2 regions of the Burkholderia sp. APQ4-4ca genome follow, and region 1 is predicted to be linked to the other one. Evidence: riboswitches for the same ligand, from Rfam matches in the RefSeq annotation. Region 1 holds a riboswitch; the other holds the start of a gene.

The links. Region 1 has a riboswitch for thiamine pyrophosphate ahead of thiC (phosphomethylpyrimidine synthase ThiC). Riboswitches for the same ligand answer to the same signal wherever they lie in the genome.
Region 2: it holds a riboswitch for thiamine pyrophosphate, as region 1 does, so the genes downstream of both, AC3IFE_RS17670 (FAD-dependent oxidoreductase) here and thiC (phosphomethylpyrimidine synthase ThiC) in region 1, are expected to answer to the same signal.

Annotation. Positions count from the first base shown of each region.
Region 1 is NZ_JBYQCG010000232.1:110,484-118,015, reverse strand. Features, by position in the region: gene AC3IFE_RS28330 (molybdopterin-dependent oxidoreductase) at 1-63, opposite strand, end outside; gene AC3IFE_RS28325 (cytochrome b/b6 domain-containing protein) at 91-723, opposite strand; gene AC3IFE_RS28320 (pentapeptide MXKDX repeat protein) at 800-1,075, opposite strand; TPP riboswitch at 1,346-1,462, shown strand; gene thiC (phosphomethylpyrimidine synthase ThiC) at 1,587-3,518, shown strand; gene AC3IFE_RS28310 (YMGG-like glycine zipper-containing protein) at 3,751-3,963, shown strand; gene AC3IFE_RS28305 (hypothetical protein) at 4,192-4,431, shown strand; gene AC3IFE_RS28300 (DMT family transporter) at 4,584-5,510, shown strand; gene AC3IFE_RS28295 (sensor domain-containing phosphodiesterase) at 5,996-7,276, shown strand; gene arfB (alternative ribosome rescue aminoacyl-tRNA hydrolase ArfB) at 7,326-7,532, opposite strand, start outside.
Region 2 is NZ_JBYQCG010000140.1:26,020-33,551, forward strand. Features, by position in the region: gene AC3IFE_RS17650 (ABC transporter ATP-binding protein) at 1-199, opposite strand, end outside; gene thiE (thiamine phosphate synthase) at 284-1,408, opposite strand; gene AC3IFE_RS17660 (thiazole synthase) at 1,405-2,220, opposite strand; gene thiS (sulfur carrier protein ThiS) at 2,259-2,456, opposite strand; gene AC3IFE_RS17670 (FAD-dependent oxidoreductase) at 2,489-3,625, opposite strand; TPP riboswitch at 3,857-3,980, opposite strand; gene AC3IFE_RS17675 (ABC transporter ATP-binding protein/permease) at 4,251-6,020, shown strand; gene AC3IFE_RS17680 (SDR family NAD(P)-dependent oxidoreductase) at 6,017-6,793, shown strand; gene AC3IFE_RS17685 (MFS transporter) at 6,922-7,532, shown strand, end outside.

The DNA.
Region 1 (7,532 bases):
CTCGAGCGACTTCCGGTCCAGCGTCCAGCGCGGCTCGCCGCGGTTTTTTTCGGATTCCGACATGATGATTTCCTTCGCCCGCGAAGCGGGTCAGCGGCCACGCAGCATCGCGAGCAGCGAGCGCGGCACCAGCAACGCCATCGCGACGTGGACGGCAACGAATGCGACCAGCAGCGCCATCGCCCAGAAGTGCACGATGCGGGCGTTGTCGTAGCCGCCGAACAGTTCACGCAGCAGCGGGAATTGCACCGATTTCCAGATCGTGAGCCCGGACAGCACCAATAAGACGAGATCGACGATCGCGGTCAGGTATGCGGCACGCTGCACCGCGTTGTAGACGCTCAGGTCGTCGTGCGACAGCCGGCCGCCGAGCGCGGCGCGCACGTCGCGCCACACCGACGCGGGCGTCACGGGCAGCAGCTTGCGCGCGAAGCGCCCCGTCGCGATCGACATCGCGAGATAGAACAGGCCGTTGCCGACCAGCAGCCACATCGCCGCGAAATGCCATTGCAGCGCGCCGCCGAGCCAGCCGCCGAGCGTGATGCCGTGCGCGAACGTGAACGACGGATAGATCGGCGACGCGTCGTAGATGCGCCAGCCGGACAACGCCATCAGGATCGCCGCGAGCGCGTTGAACCAGTGGCTCGCGCGCACCCACCGCGGATGGATCGTCGGCGCGGGCGGCGGCGCGCTCGTGCGGTCGGTGACAGGAACCGTTTGCATGATGATGACTCCGGGGATGATGCGACGGGATGCGACGCGCGCCGACGAGCGGCCGGCCGCGCCCCGTCCGCATTCGTCAGTTCGACGGGCTCATGGCGTCCTTTTTCATCGCGTCGCCCTTCTTCATCGCGTCGTGGCCCATCGCATCCTTCTTCATCGCATGCTTCTTCATGCCGTCCTTCTTCATCGCGCCGTCCTTGGCCATCGCATCGTCCTTGGCCATCGCGTCGTGGCCCATCGCGTCCTTCGACATCGACATGCCGTCCTTCGACATCGCATCGTTCTGCGCATGGGCGCCCGTCGCGATCGTGGCAAGTGCGGCGACACAGGCGGCGAGGAATACGTTTTTCATGACATCTCTCCACTACATGGGTTTAGGAGCCGAATAGACGGAGCACGCCGCCGGAAATGACAGCGATGCCAAAAAAAATTCTAGGCGCTGAAAATGAAGACGCGAATGCCGCACCGCCTGGCGCGATCCGGCCCGGCCGGGACGCCGTTCGGCAGTCGGGATTGCTGCGGCGCACCCTGCCCCGTCCGCCGGCCGCGAACGGCCCGCCGCCCGCCGGCATCGGCTTCGCACCCGGTTGAAACCACCGCCAAGCCGGTGTATCGTGTGCCCTTGCTAACGCGGGGGTCCTGCAATGCGTTCGGTCAAACAACCGGCATTGCGGGTGAGAAATACCCTTTGAACCTGATCTGGATAATGCCAGCGCAGGGAAGCGTACGGATTTCGCCGCCATCCTTCTGACGAAATCCGCCGCCTCACCAAGCCTCGTCTCCTGCTTAGCTCGAGCCCCACATTCGTCAAGGGCTCCGGGCAAGCGCCGAAGCGCCTGTCCGGCGCCCGCACAGGAGATTGCATGAACGCCAACCCGAAGTTTCTGTCTGCCGACGCCCACGTCGACGCCGCCGCCGTCGCGCCGCTGCCCAATTCGCGAAAGGTCTATGTAACCGGCTCGCAGCCCGACATCCGCGTGCCGATGCGTGAAATCACGCAGGCCGACACCCCGACCGGCTTCGGCGGCGAGAAGAATCCGCCGATCTACGTGTACGACACGTCGGGCCCCTATACCGATCCGGACGCGAAGATCGACATCCGCGCGGGCCTGCCCGCGCTGCGCCAGCGCTGGATCGAAGCGCGCGGCGACACCGAAGTGCTCCCCGGCCTGTCGAGCCGGTACGGCCTCGAGCGCGCGGCCGACCCGGCCACGGCCGAGCTGCGTTTCCCCGGCCTGCACCGCAATCCGCGCCGCGCGCAGGCCGGCAAGAACGTCACGCAGATGCACTACGCGCGTCAGGGCATCATCACGCCGGAAATGGAATACATCGCGATTCGCGAGAACCAGCGCCGCGCCGAGTACATCGAGAGCCTGAAGTCGAGCGGCCCGAACGGCGCGAAGCTCGCCGCGATGATGGGCCGCCAGCACCCGGGCCAGGCGTTCGGCGCCGCGGCCTTCGGCGCGAATGCGCTGGCGGAGATCACGCCGGAATTCGTGCGCGACGAAGTCGCCCGCGGCCGCGCGATCATCCCCGCCAACATCAATCACCCGGAATCCGAGCCGATGATCATCGGCCGCAACTTCCTCGTGAAGATCAACGCGAACATCGGCAACTCGGCCGTCACGTCGTCGATCGGCGAGGAAGTCGACAAGATGACGTGGGCGATCCGCTGGGGCGGCGACACGGTGATGGACCTGTCGACCGGCAAGCACATCCATGAAACCCGCGAGTGGATCATCCGCAACAGCCCGGTGCCGATCGGCACGGTGCCGATCTACCAGGCGCTCGAAAAGGTCAACGGCAAGGCCGAGGACCTGACCTGGGAAATCTTCCGCGACACGCTGATCGAGCAGGCCGAGCAAGGCGTCGATTACTTCACGATCCACGCGGGCGTGCGCCTGCAGTACGTGCCGCTCACCGCGAACCGGATGACGGGCATCGTGTCGCGCGGCGGCTCGATCATGGCGAAGTGGTGCCTCGCGCATCACAAGGAAAGCTTCCTGTACGAACACTTCGAAGAGATCTGCGAGATCATGAAGGCGTACGACGTGAGCTTCTCGCTCGGCGACGGCCTGCGTCCCGGCTCGATCTACGACGCGAACGACGAAGCGCAGCTCGGCGAACTGAAGACGCTCGGCGAACTCACGCAGATCGCATGGAAGCACGACGTCCAGGTGATGATCGAAGGCCCCGGCCACGTGCCGATGCAGTTGATCAAGGAGAACATGGATCTCCAGCTCGACTGGTGCAAGGAAGCGCCGTTCTACACGCTCGGGCCGCTGACCACCGACATCGCACCGGGCTACGACCACATCACGTCGGGCATCGGCGCCGCGATGATCGGCTGGTTCGGCACCGCGATGCTGTGCTACGTGACGCCGAAGGAACACCTCGGCTTGCCGAACAAGGACGACGTGAAGGAAGGGATCATCACGTACAAGCTCGCCGCGCACGCCGCCGACCTCGCCAAGGGTCACCCGGGCGCACAGGTGCGCGACAACGCGCTGTCGAAGGCGCGCTTCGAGTTCCGCTGGGAGGATCAGTTCAACATCGGCCTCGATCCGGACAAGGCGCGCGAATTCCACGACGAGACGCTGCCGAAGGATTCGGCGAAGGTCGCGCACTTCTGCTCGATGTGCGGCCCGCATTTCTGCTCGATGAAGATCACGCAAGACGTGCGCGAGTTCGCCGCGCAGCAGGGCGTGTCGGAAACCGAGGCGCTGAAGAAAGGGATGGAGGTCAAGGCGGTCGAGTTCGTGAAGACCGGCGCCGAGATCTACCACCGTCAGTAAGCACACGCAGCGGGCCGCGCCGGCTCGCCTCGCGATGCACGCAGCTCGCTTTCGAGCGGGCTTTTTTGCGCATGCCGCGTGCCTGCCGGCGCATGCGAAACAATTGATTACGAAACCGCGCGAGCCTTAACAAGTCCTTACAGCAGCAGCGCGGGGCCGCGCGTAGATTGATTGCATGCGTGGCCGCCAGCCGGTCGCGCGCCTTCCGTTCACTACCACAAGGACAACGATCATGAACTCGATTCGGCGTTTTGGGGTATGCGCTCTCCTCGTCGCGACAGTGGCCAGCCTGTCGGCTTGCGATTCGATGTCGCGACGCCAGCGCGATACGGCAATCGGTGCGGGTGTCGGCGGCGTCGCCGGCGCGGCGATCGGCGGCAATGCGCTGTCGACGCTGGGCGGCGCGGCGGCCGGCGGCATCATCGGTAACCAGGTCGGCAAGTAAGCCAGCCGACATCGGCCGGTTGGGCGTCGTCGCCCAACTGCGGACCGAACGGTCCAACGGCGTTTCCGCGGTGCGGAAGCGCCGTTTTCGTCTGTGGTGCCGCAACCGGCGCGGCCGCTGCGCCCGGAGCGCCCGGAAATGATCGGTTACCGTTTTTCATACCGTGTCATCGGGACTCGGCCTAAGCTTGAAGCATCTGCCGATAGCCGGCTCCGCCGGAGACACATCATGAACAGGACCTTCGTCGCCGCGGCGCTTGCCTGCACGACCCTTGCCGGCTGCTACTACCCGTACGGCTACTACGCGGCTGCGCCGGTGCCGGTACAGCCCGCGCCCGTGTATGTCGATCCCGCTCCCACCTATTACTATCCGGCGCCTGCGTATGCGCCGGCATGGGGCGGTTATTGGGGCCCGGCGGTGTCGCTCAATTTCGGCTTCGGCGGACGCGGCGGCTGGCGTCATCACTGATCCGACCGGCCGCGCCGCACGCGCTCGTCCGGCCGCCGCCCGGCGGCAAACGGCCGGAATCGCCGTTTCTTGTCGTTTCATCCGATCATGAAACGACGGGGTGGTAACGCGGTGTAAGATTCCTCGCATCCCGTCCCCACCCTCGCCGATCGATGTCACCCAAAAACGCTTTCCTGCTGACCGTACTCGCTGCCCTGTGGGGCGCATCCTTCCTGTTCATCCGCGTCGGCGTGGTCGATTTCGGCGTCGCCCCGCTGATGGCGCTGCGCGTGGGCATCGGCGCGCTGTTTCTCGCGGGCTTCGCGCTGACGCGCTTCAAACCCGCCGATCTCGGCGCCCGGCTGCGCCGTCACGCGTGGCCGCTGTTCGTCGTCGGCGCGCTGAATTCGGGCATCCCGTTCTGCCTGTTCGCGTTCGCCGAGCTGACGCTGTCGGCCGGCGTGACGTCGGTGATCAACGCGACGACGCCGCTGTGGGGCGCGCTCGTCGCTTACCTGTGGCTGAAGGACAAGCTGTCGCTGCCGCGCGCGTTCGGCCTCGTCATCGGGTTTGCCGGCGTGCTCACGCTCGTGTGGAACCAGGTCGCGAACGCGCACGGCGACACGGGCGCCAGCGCGACCGCGCTCGCCGCGGCGGCCGCCCTCGGCGCGACGCTGCTGTACGGCATCGCGGCCAACTATACGAAGCGCAAGCTCAGCGGCGTCGATCCGCTCGTCAACGCAGCCGGCAGCATGATCGGCTCGACCGTGCTGCTGCTGCCGTTCGCGATCGCGACGTGGCCGGCCGCGCCGGTCGGCGTGCACGCATGGGGCGCGGTGCTCGCGCTCGGCGTCGCATGCACCGGCATCGCGTATTTCATCTTCTTCTATCTGATCGCGCACGTCGGGCCCGCCCGCGCGATTACCGTGACGTTCGTGATCCCCGTGTTCGGGCTGCTGTGGGGCGCGCTGTTCCTCGGCGAACACGTGTCGGCCGTGATGATCGAAGGCTGCGCGATCGTGCTCGTCGGCACCGCGCTCGCAACCGGCGTGATCAAGCGGATTCCCGGCGTCCGACCGCGCGGCGGCGAGGCGGCCTGACGATCGGCGCGCCGGGCGCGCACGAACCGCCGCCCGTCGCGCGGCAGATCGCGGCGCGGCGCGGCGCAGCGCGGCGCAGCGCGGCGCGAGGGTATTCGTTTCATTCGTCCGACGGCGGCCGCCGGCCGCCGGAATTTCCCGTATCGGCCCGCGCATCGGGCGGCAGCAACGCACGGTCATGACGCCGCGCTGATGCGGAATGGTTATCTGTCGCCGTCACGCACTTCGTTTCGCGACGGTCATGCACCGTATGCATGCACGCGGCGCCCGTCGCCCTGCCGCCGCGGACGGGCCGGAATCGCTGTGTACCGTTTGCGTCTGGAGTTACCCTGATACGCGCGCCGAGGCAATCCCGTTACACTCGGAAAACTTATCCGCAGAAGGCGTCTCGATGCCCCACGTTCTTTCGCGCCCGCCTGCGCATGCGGCTGCATCGGCGTGGCGGGGCGTCGGCGCCCCGCCGCCCGCTGCCGGGCACCGTTGACATGAAGCCCGCTCGCAACCTGTCGCTCGACGCCCTGCTCGAACGCCTCACGCCGACACCCCACGGCTGGCTCGCCACCTATCGCACCACGACATTGCGCAGCGTGTTCCAGCCCGTGCTGTCGATCACGCACAAGCGCGTCGTCGGCTACGAGGCGCTGCTGCGCGTCGTCGACGGAAACGGTGCGCTGGCGTCGCCCACCGCCCTGTTCGACAAGACGCGCGGCGACGCCGACGCGCTGCTGCTCGACCGGCTCGCGCGCTGCCTGCACACCGCCAATTTCGTCACGCAAGGCATCGGCGACGGCTGGCTGTTCCTGAACGTGACGCCGCGCGTGCTCGACACCGGCCTCGTGCAGCGCGAGTTCGTCGAGTCGCTGTGCCGGCATTTCGCACTGCCGCCGAACCGCATCGTGCTGGAAGTGGTCGAGCAGCCGGCGCGCGACGAAGCCGCGCTCGCCCGCACGATCGACATGATCCAGCATCGCGATTTCCTGATCGCGATCGACGATTTCGGCACCGGCTTCTCGAACTTCGACCGCGTGTGGCGGGCACGTCCCGACATCGTGAAGCTCGACCGCTCGCTCGTCGAGCGTTCGACCGGCTCGGCCGACGATCGCCGCATCATGCATCACCTCGTGTCGATGCTGCACCAGGCCGGCGCGATGGTGCTGGCCGAAGGCGTCGAAAGCGACGACGCGCTGCAGGCGCTGATGGAAGCCGACATCGATTTCGTGCAGGGTTTCCAGTTCGGCCAGCCCGACGCATCGATCGCGCACGCGAGCGCGGCGGCGCCCGCGATGCTCGACGCCGCGTGGCGGCGCTTCATCGCCCGCCGACACACACCGGTGGCCGCCGAGCAGCCGGGCTTCGACGCGATCGAACGGCTCGTGCTCGGCGGCGCGGCCGCGTTTTCGGCGAGCGGCAACCTGCAGGACGCCGCGCAACGCGTGTTCACGGTGCCGGCCGCGCGTCGCGTGTTCGTCACGGACGAGACCGGCGAACAGTTCCTGCCGTCGATCGGCGCACCGCCCGACGACAGCCAGGCAAGCGTGACCCGTCTCGCGCCGCTATTCCCTGAGACCCACAGCAACTGGTCGCGGCGCCCGTATTTCCAGCGCGCGATCGCCGCCCCAGGGCGCGTCGCGCTGATGGGCCCGCACTTCTCGCTGACCGAGGGCCGCGACTGCTACACGGCCGCCGTCGCGATCCGCGCGCAGAGCCGGATCGTCGTGTTCTGCGTCGACTTCGTGCTCGACAGCGCGGGGACCGTGATGCGGTAGCCAGCGCGCACGGCAGACGATCGCGTGCGACGGGCGCCGCCTTCATTCATCAGTCGACCACCTTTCCGCGCCCCGACTTCACCACGCTGCGGCGCGACTTGTGCTCGAGCCGCCGCTCCTTCGACGCGCGCGTAGGCCGCGTGGCGACCCGGGCGCGCGGCGTGTACGCGACGCTGCCGATCAGCGCATCGAGCCGAGCGAGCGCGGCCTCGCGATTCTTCTCCTGCGTCCGATATTCCTGCGACTTGATCACGAC
Region 2 (7,532 bases), on a different contig from region 1:
GCACCTGGCCGCGATTCGCGCGCACGAGGCCGCCGATCAGGCGCAGCACGGTGGTCTTGCCGCAACCCGAGCCGCCCATGACCGCGACGACCTGCCCGCGCCCGAAGCGCAGGTTCAGGTTGGACAGGACGAGGCGGTCGCCGTAGCCAAAGTCGACGTCGCGAAGTTCCAGCAGGGTCTCGGTAGGAGTGGGGCTCACGGAGCTGACAGTCCTTTTACGCAGAACGCGGAATTATAGGGCCTGCATTGGAATGATGTCGTGACGGCGTTGCGGGCCCTGCGGTCAATGATTGTCAAATTGTCCGGCAAAGCACTGCTGCAGCGCAACAAGCGCCGTCCGATAGTCGGTCGCGCCGGTGACCGCGCTGACCACCGCGACGCTGCCGACGCCCGTCGCCAGCACGGCCGGCAGCGTGTCGAGCCCCACCCCGCCGATCGCGACGAGCGGCGCGCTCGCGCCGGCGACGCGCGCGTAGCGGGCAATCCGCGCGAGGCCTTGCGGCGGCGCGGCGACGGCCTTGGTGGCGGTCGCGTACACGGGGCCGAGCGCGAGATAGCTCGGCCGCTCGTGCAGCGCCCGCACCATCTCGTAATAACCGTGGCTCGAAAGTCCGAGCCGCAGGCCCGCGCGCGCGATCGCGGCCAGATCGGCCGTTTCGAGGTCCTCCTGGCCGAGATGCACGCCGTACGCGCCTTCTTCTGCAGCGATCTGCCAGTGATCGTTGATGAACACGCGCGCATCCGGATAGCGTCGCCCGGCGGCCACCGCGCGCGCGATTTCGTGGCGCAGCGCGTCCGGCGCCGCATCCTTCACGCGCAGTTGCACGGTTCGCGCGCCGCCGTCGAGCACGCGTTCGACCCATTCGGCGCTCGGCACGACCGGATAGAGGCCGAGCCGCGCGGGGCACGGCGCGAACGCGGGCTCCGGCGGGGGCGGCAGCCCGGCGACGCGCGGGAACCGCGCGGCATCGACCGGCCATGCGTCGGCGGCGCGCGTCTCGTCGCCGTCGCGCCACGCCAGCGCGAGCACCAGCGCGTCGACCGGCGCGAAGCCGCAATCGAGGAACGCGGCGAGCGCCGCGATCCAGTCGTCCGCGAGCGGATGCGCGGCGTCCAGTGCGTAACGCACGCCGGCCGCATGCAGCACGGCGCCCTGCTCGTCGAATTCGATCGCCACCGCGTCCGGCGACGCAGGCCGCGACACGGCCGACGCGCGCGCCTGCGCGGCACGATCGCCGGCCGATACGATCAGCACGTCGCCGTCGGCGGGCACGTCGGGCACCGCCACGCAGAGCCGCCACGGCGCCGCGCCATCCGGCCAGTCGCCGAGCCGCGCGCGAATCCGCTCGGCCGCTTCGGCCAGCTCGTCGGCCGGCGGCCAGAACGCGTCGGCGAAGCGCGCGCTCATGCGCCGCCCCCGTCCTGGTGCCAGAACGGCATCCCGACGACCGGCGTGCTCGCGTGCGCGGTTTCGCGCGCATCCATCGGGCCGGCGAGATACGCCGCTCGGCCGGCCTCGACGCCCTGCGCGAACGCGCGCGCCATGATTTCCGGGTGCGTGGCCTGCGACACGGCCGTGTTCAGCAACACGCCGTCGAAGCCCCATTCCATCACCTGGCACGCGTGCGACGGCACGCCGAGCCCCGCGTCGACAATCAGCGGCACGTCCGGCAGCCGTTCGCGCAGCACACGCAACCCGTACGGGTTCACGACGCCCTTGCCGGTGCCGATCGGGGCGCCCCACGGCATCAGCGCCTCGCAGCCGACGTCGAGCAGGCGCCGGCCGATCACGAGATCCTCGGTGCAGTACGGCAGCACCTTGAAGCCATCCTTGACCAGTTGCGCGGCGGCTTCGATCAGCCCGACCGGATCGGGCTGCAGCGTGTAGTCGTCGCCGATCAATTCGAGCTTGATCCAGTCGGTGTCGAATACTTCGCGCGCCATGTGCGCGGTGGTCACGGCTTCGGCGACGGTCTGGCAGCCCGCGGTGTTCGGCAGCAGCGGCACCGCGTGGCGCTTGAGCAGGTCGAAGAAGCCGGCTTCGGCCGTGCCGCCCGTCATCTGGCGGCGCAGCGCGACCGTCACCATCCCGGGGCGCGACGCGGCGATCGAATCGGACAGCGACTGCAGCGACGGATAGCGCGACGTGCCGAGCAGCACGCGGCTTGCGAAGGTTACGCCGTACAGCGTCAGCGCGTCGGCGGAGGGGTGGGACGTCATGTCGTTTTCCTGGAAGAGCGGGGACGAACCGGCGGCGCTCAGCCGCCCGCGACGGGGTGCACGACGTCGAGCTTGTCGCCCGCCGCGAGCGCGCGCGCCGCATGCTGCGTGCGCGCGACGAAGTTGCCGTTCAGCGCCACCGCGTACGGCGGGCGCGCGCCGTACGCGGCCAGCGCATCGGCCACGGTCGCGCCGTCGGGCAACGTCAGGGTCTGTTGATTGATCTGGATATCCATGAGGCTGGGTCGGATTCGGTCGGCGGCGCGCGTCAGGCCGGCTGGCGCGCGTCGTCGCGGTGATGAAGCAGCGTCGGCCAGCGGGCGGCGTCGCGCCACGCGGCGAACGCGTCGGCGTCGCCGAGCTTGCCGCCGAGCGCGGCTTGCGCGAACGCGACGGCCGCGTGCGCGACTTCCGGCGCGATCATGAAGCCGTGCCGGTACAAACCGTTGACGGCGAGCGTCGATGCGCCGTCCCAGATCACCGCCGGGCGATGATCGGGCAGCGTCGGCCGGCACTGCGCGTTGAGTTCGAGGATGCGCGCCTCGCCGAACGCCGGATGCACGGAGAACGCCGCGCTCAGCAGTTCGAGCGCGGAGCGCACGCTGACGGGCGACATGTCCTCGCCCTCCACCTCGGTCGCGCCGATCACGTAGAGATCGTCCTGCTTCGGCGCGACGTACAGCGGGTAGCGCGGATGCAGCAGCCGCACGGGCCGGGTCAGCCCGATGCCGGGCGCGTGCACGCGCGCGACTTCGCCGCGGATGCCGCGCAGCGCGGGCAGCGCGGGTTTCGCGCCGAGCCCGCGGCAATCGATCGTGAAATGCGCGGCGGGCAGGTTCGCGTCGTCGACCGGCGCGTGCCAGTGCAGCGCGACACCGCGTTCGGCGAGGCCCGCCGCGAGCGCGCGCAGCGCCTGGCGATTGTCGAGCTGCCCTTCGCGCGGCAGCATCAGCCCGCGCGCGAAGCGGCCCGCGAGCGCGGGTTCGGCCGCATCGACCTGCGCGCCGGCGAGCGTCACGAAGCCGCCGTCGAACAGCTCGGCCGGCGCATTCGCGCGCACGCGCCGCTCGAACAGCGGCGCCTCCGCGCGGTCCGCGTGATGCCAGACGACGAGCGTGCCGTGCTGCTGGAAAAAAACGGGTTCGGGCAATTCCGCGAGCCACTGCGGCCAGCGCGCGAGCGACGCGACGCCGAGCTCGGTGATCAGCAGTTCCGCGCTCGCCGCTTCCGCGAGCGGCGCGAGCATCGCCGCCGCGATCCACGCGGCCGACTGCTCGCCGTCCGGGCCGCCGCGCTCGTAGAGCGCGACGCGATGCCCGTCGCCCGCGAGGCGCCACGCGATCAGGCGGCCGACGAGACCGCCGCCGAGCACCGCGAAATCGGGTCGTGCATCGCGGATGTTCATCGCACACCCTCCGCGCGGTCACACGCGACGAACGCCGACGCGGACATGCGCCCGCCGCCGCATGCGAACGCGCGCGGCATCGGGGCGGGAGCCCTGCAAAAGACTGAAGATTGTGCGGCCATCATTCCTTCCGTAACGCGCAATGCGCGTACCCAAAAGGACGAAACCGGCAGCAAAGGCCGGCCGGGCGGGACTCGGGCGCTGACCATGTGGGATGGCGGCCAGCGCGGCCCGGCGGGATCAGAAACTTCCCTCGCCGGTATTACCCGGATCGGGTGCGAAGGGTCTTTCTCAGCCTCGCCGCGCTGCCCGGAACATCCGCCGGCCGCGCCACGAAGCACCCCTGTTTCGTCGTCGGCCATTAGACCATAAAAGCGGAAAGCGCCGCAAACTGTCCCCCTTGCGGCAAATTCGCCGGGCTGCCGCACCGCTCTGGCACAATGCCCGCAGGCCGGCCGCGCGAGCGGCCGGTTGCCGCGTCACCGCCGGTTTTTAAGTGCCGTTTAAGACGCACGGGCGACCATCCGGACGCCCGCCGTCAATCGGCGCCGCGCCCCGGCATGCCGTATCGCGGCGCGCGCCCGGTTTCGCCCGGCCCGCGCGCCGGCTCATCATCAGGAAGCACATGACCCAATCGATCGATCCCGTCCGCTCCGCCTCCGACGCGCCGCAGGACGAGCGCCCGGTATCCGCATGGAGCCTCATCAAGCCCTACTGGGTATCGTCCGAATGGAAAATCGCGTGGGGGTTGCTGGTCACGATCATCGCGATCAACCTCTGCGTGGTCTGGATCAACGTCCGGCTCAACAAATGGAACGCGCAGTTCTACAACGCGCTGCAGTCGAAGGACGTCCACGACTTCCCGAACCTGCTGATGCAGTTCTCCGCGCTCGCCTTCGCGTTCATCATCCTCGCCGTGTACGGCCGCTACCTGCGGCAGATGCTCGGCTTCCGCTGGCGCCAGTGGCTCACCGACCGCTTCCTCGGCCAGTGGCTCGGCGATCGCGCGTTCTACCGGATCGAACGTGACCGCCTCGCGGACAACCCCGACCAGCGGATCACCGACGACCTCCAGTCGTTCGCGACCACGACGCTCGCGCTGTCGCTCGACCTGCTGTCGACGGTCGTCACGCTCGTGTCGTTCATCACGATCCTGTGGTCGCTCGCCGGCGCGCTGACGTTCACGCTCGGCGCGACGCCGATCGCGATTCCCGGCTACATGGTGTGGGCCGCCGCGCTGTACGCGGTGGTCGGCTCGCTGATCATCCAGAAGGTCGGCCATCCGCTCGTGTCGATCAACTACCAGCAGCAGCGCGTCGAGGCCGATTTCCGCTTCGGGCTGATCCGCGTGCGCGAGAACGCCGAGCAGATCGCGTTCTACGACGGCGAGAAAACCGAGGCCGGCAACGCGCAGACTCTCTTCATGCGCATCCGCGACAACTGGTGGCGCGTGATGAAGTACACGAAGCGGCTCACGTTCGTGCTGAGCTTCTACGGGCAGATCGCGATCATCTTCCCGCTCGTCGTGGCCGCGCCGCGCTACTTTGCCGGCGCGTTCTCGTTCGGCGTGCTGATGCAGATCTCGTCCGCGTTCGGCACCGTCAGCGATTCGTTCTCGTGGTTCATCAACAGCTACTCGACCCTCGTCGAATGGCGCGCCACCGTCAACCGTCTGCGCGAATTCAAGCGCGTGATGGGCACGTCGCACCTGAAGGAAAGCCTGTCGCCCGCGACCGAGCACGGCGGCATCAACCTGCACTACGTCGACGCCGCGAAACTGTCCACGTCGTCGCTCAAGCTCGCGCTGCCGAACGGCAACGCGCTCGCGAACATCGGCGACGTCACGATCGAGCCCGGTTCGCGCTGGCTCGTGATCGGCAAGTCGGGTTCCGGCAAGAGCACGTTCATGCGCGCGCTCGCGGGCCTGTGGCCGTTCGGCGACGGCGCGATCGACGCGCCGGTCGGTGCACGCATGATGTTCGTGCCGCAAACCAGCTATTTGCCGATCGGCACGCTGAAGGCCGCGCTCACCTATCCGGCGACGCCCGACGCGTTCAGCGACGAAGCGTGCCGCGACGCGCTGCGCGCGTGCCGCCTCGAGGATTACGTCGGGCGTCTCGACGAGACCGGCCACTGGACCCGCGTGCTGTCGCCCGGCGAGCAGCAGCGTCTGGCCGGCGCGCGCGTGCTGCTGCACAAGCCGGACTTCCTGTTCCTCGACGAAGCGACCAGCGCGCTCGACGCCGACAACGAAGGGCGCCTCTATCACCTGTTCGCCGAACGGCTGCCGAAGGCCGCGATCGTCAGCATCGCGCACCGCGAGTCGCTGGCCGCGTTCCACGTCGGCACGATCAACGTCGAGCGCGTGAACGACGACGACAAGGTCGCCGCGTGAACCCACGCGCCGCGCACGTCGCGCGGATCGCGCTGATCACCGGCGCCGGTTCGGGGATCGGCGCGGCGCTCGCGCGGCGGCTCGCGGCGCCCGGCGTCGCGCTGGCGCTGCATGCGCGCGGCGCGGACGACGCGGCACGCGCGCGGCTCGCCGACGTCGCACAAGCGTGCACGGCTGCCGGCGCGGAATGCCTGACGCTGACCGGCGATCTCGGCGAACCGGGTATTGCCACCGAGATCGTCGATGCCGCCGCCGCCCGCTTCGGCGGGCTCGACCAGCTCGTCGCGAACGCCGGCTTCGCCGCGCGGCAATCCTTTTCCGACCTCTGCGCGGATGCGCTCGCATCCGCGTTCGCGGCGATGCCCGGTGCGTTCTCCGCACTCGCGGGCCGCGCGCGGCCGCTGCTCGAAGCATCGGCCGCACCGCGGATCGTCGCGGTCAGCTCGTTCGTCGCGCACCGTTATCGCGCCGATGCGCCGTTCGCGGCGACCGCCGCCGCGAAAGCCGCGCTCGAGTCGCTCGTGCGTAGCGCGGCCGCCGAATTCGCCGCGCACGGCATCACCGTCAACGCGGTCGCGCCGGGCTTCACGCGCAAGGACCACGGGCCGAGCGCCGGCAATGCCGCCGCGTGGGCGCAAGCCGAACAGGCGACGCCGCTCGGCCGGATCGCCGAACCCGACGACGTCGCCGCGCTGATTGCGTTCCTGCTGTCGGACGCGGCGCGGCAGATCACCGGCCAGGTCATCCACGTCGACGGCGGCCTGACGCTCTGACGCGTCTTTCCGCCTGCCTGCTTTCCCGCACGACCCTGCCTCCGCCTTTTTGGCGCGCCGGATCGCGCCCGTAAAATAACCGCGACGCGGCAGCGCGGCACGAGACAAGACGAGAGGGGGCGGCAAGCATGCAGGCATTCCAGTGGTTCAACGAATTGTCGACGCGCGAGCGCCGGACGCTGTACGCCGGCTTCGGCGGCTATGCGGTCGATGCGTTCGACTTCATGATCTATTCGTTCCTGATTCCGACGCTGATCGCCACCTGGGGCATGACGAAGAGCGAGGCCGGGATGATCGCGACCAGTTCGCTGATCTCGTCGGCGATCGGCGGCTGGGTCGCCGGCATCCTCGCCGACCGCTACGGCCGCGTGCGCGTGCTGCAGTGGACGATCGCGACGTTCGCGCTGTTCACGTGCCTGTCCGGCTTCACGCATTCGTTCTGGCAGCTCCTGGCGACGCGCACGCTGCAGGGTTTCGGCTTCGGCGGCGAATGGTCGGTCGTGACGATCATGATGGCCGAGACGATCCGCTCGCCCGAGCATCGCGCGAAGGCCGTCGGCACCGTGCAGAGCAGTTGGTCGTTCGGCTGGGGCGCCGCCGCGATCCTCTACTGGGCGTTTTTCGCGCTGCTGCCCGAGCAGGCCGCGTGGCGCGCATGCTTCTGGATCGGCATCGTGCCCGCGCTGTGGATTCTCTACATCCGCCGCAACGTCAGCGATCCCGACATCTACACGGCCAC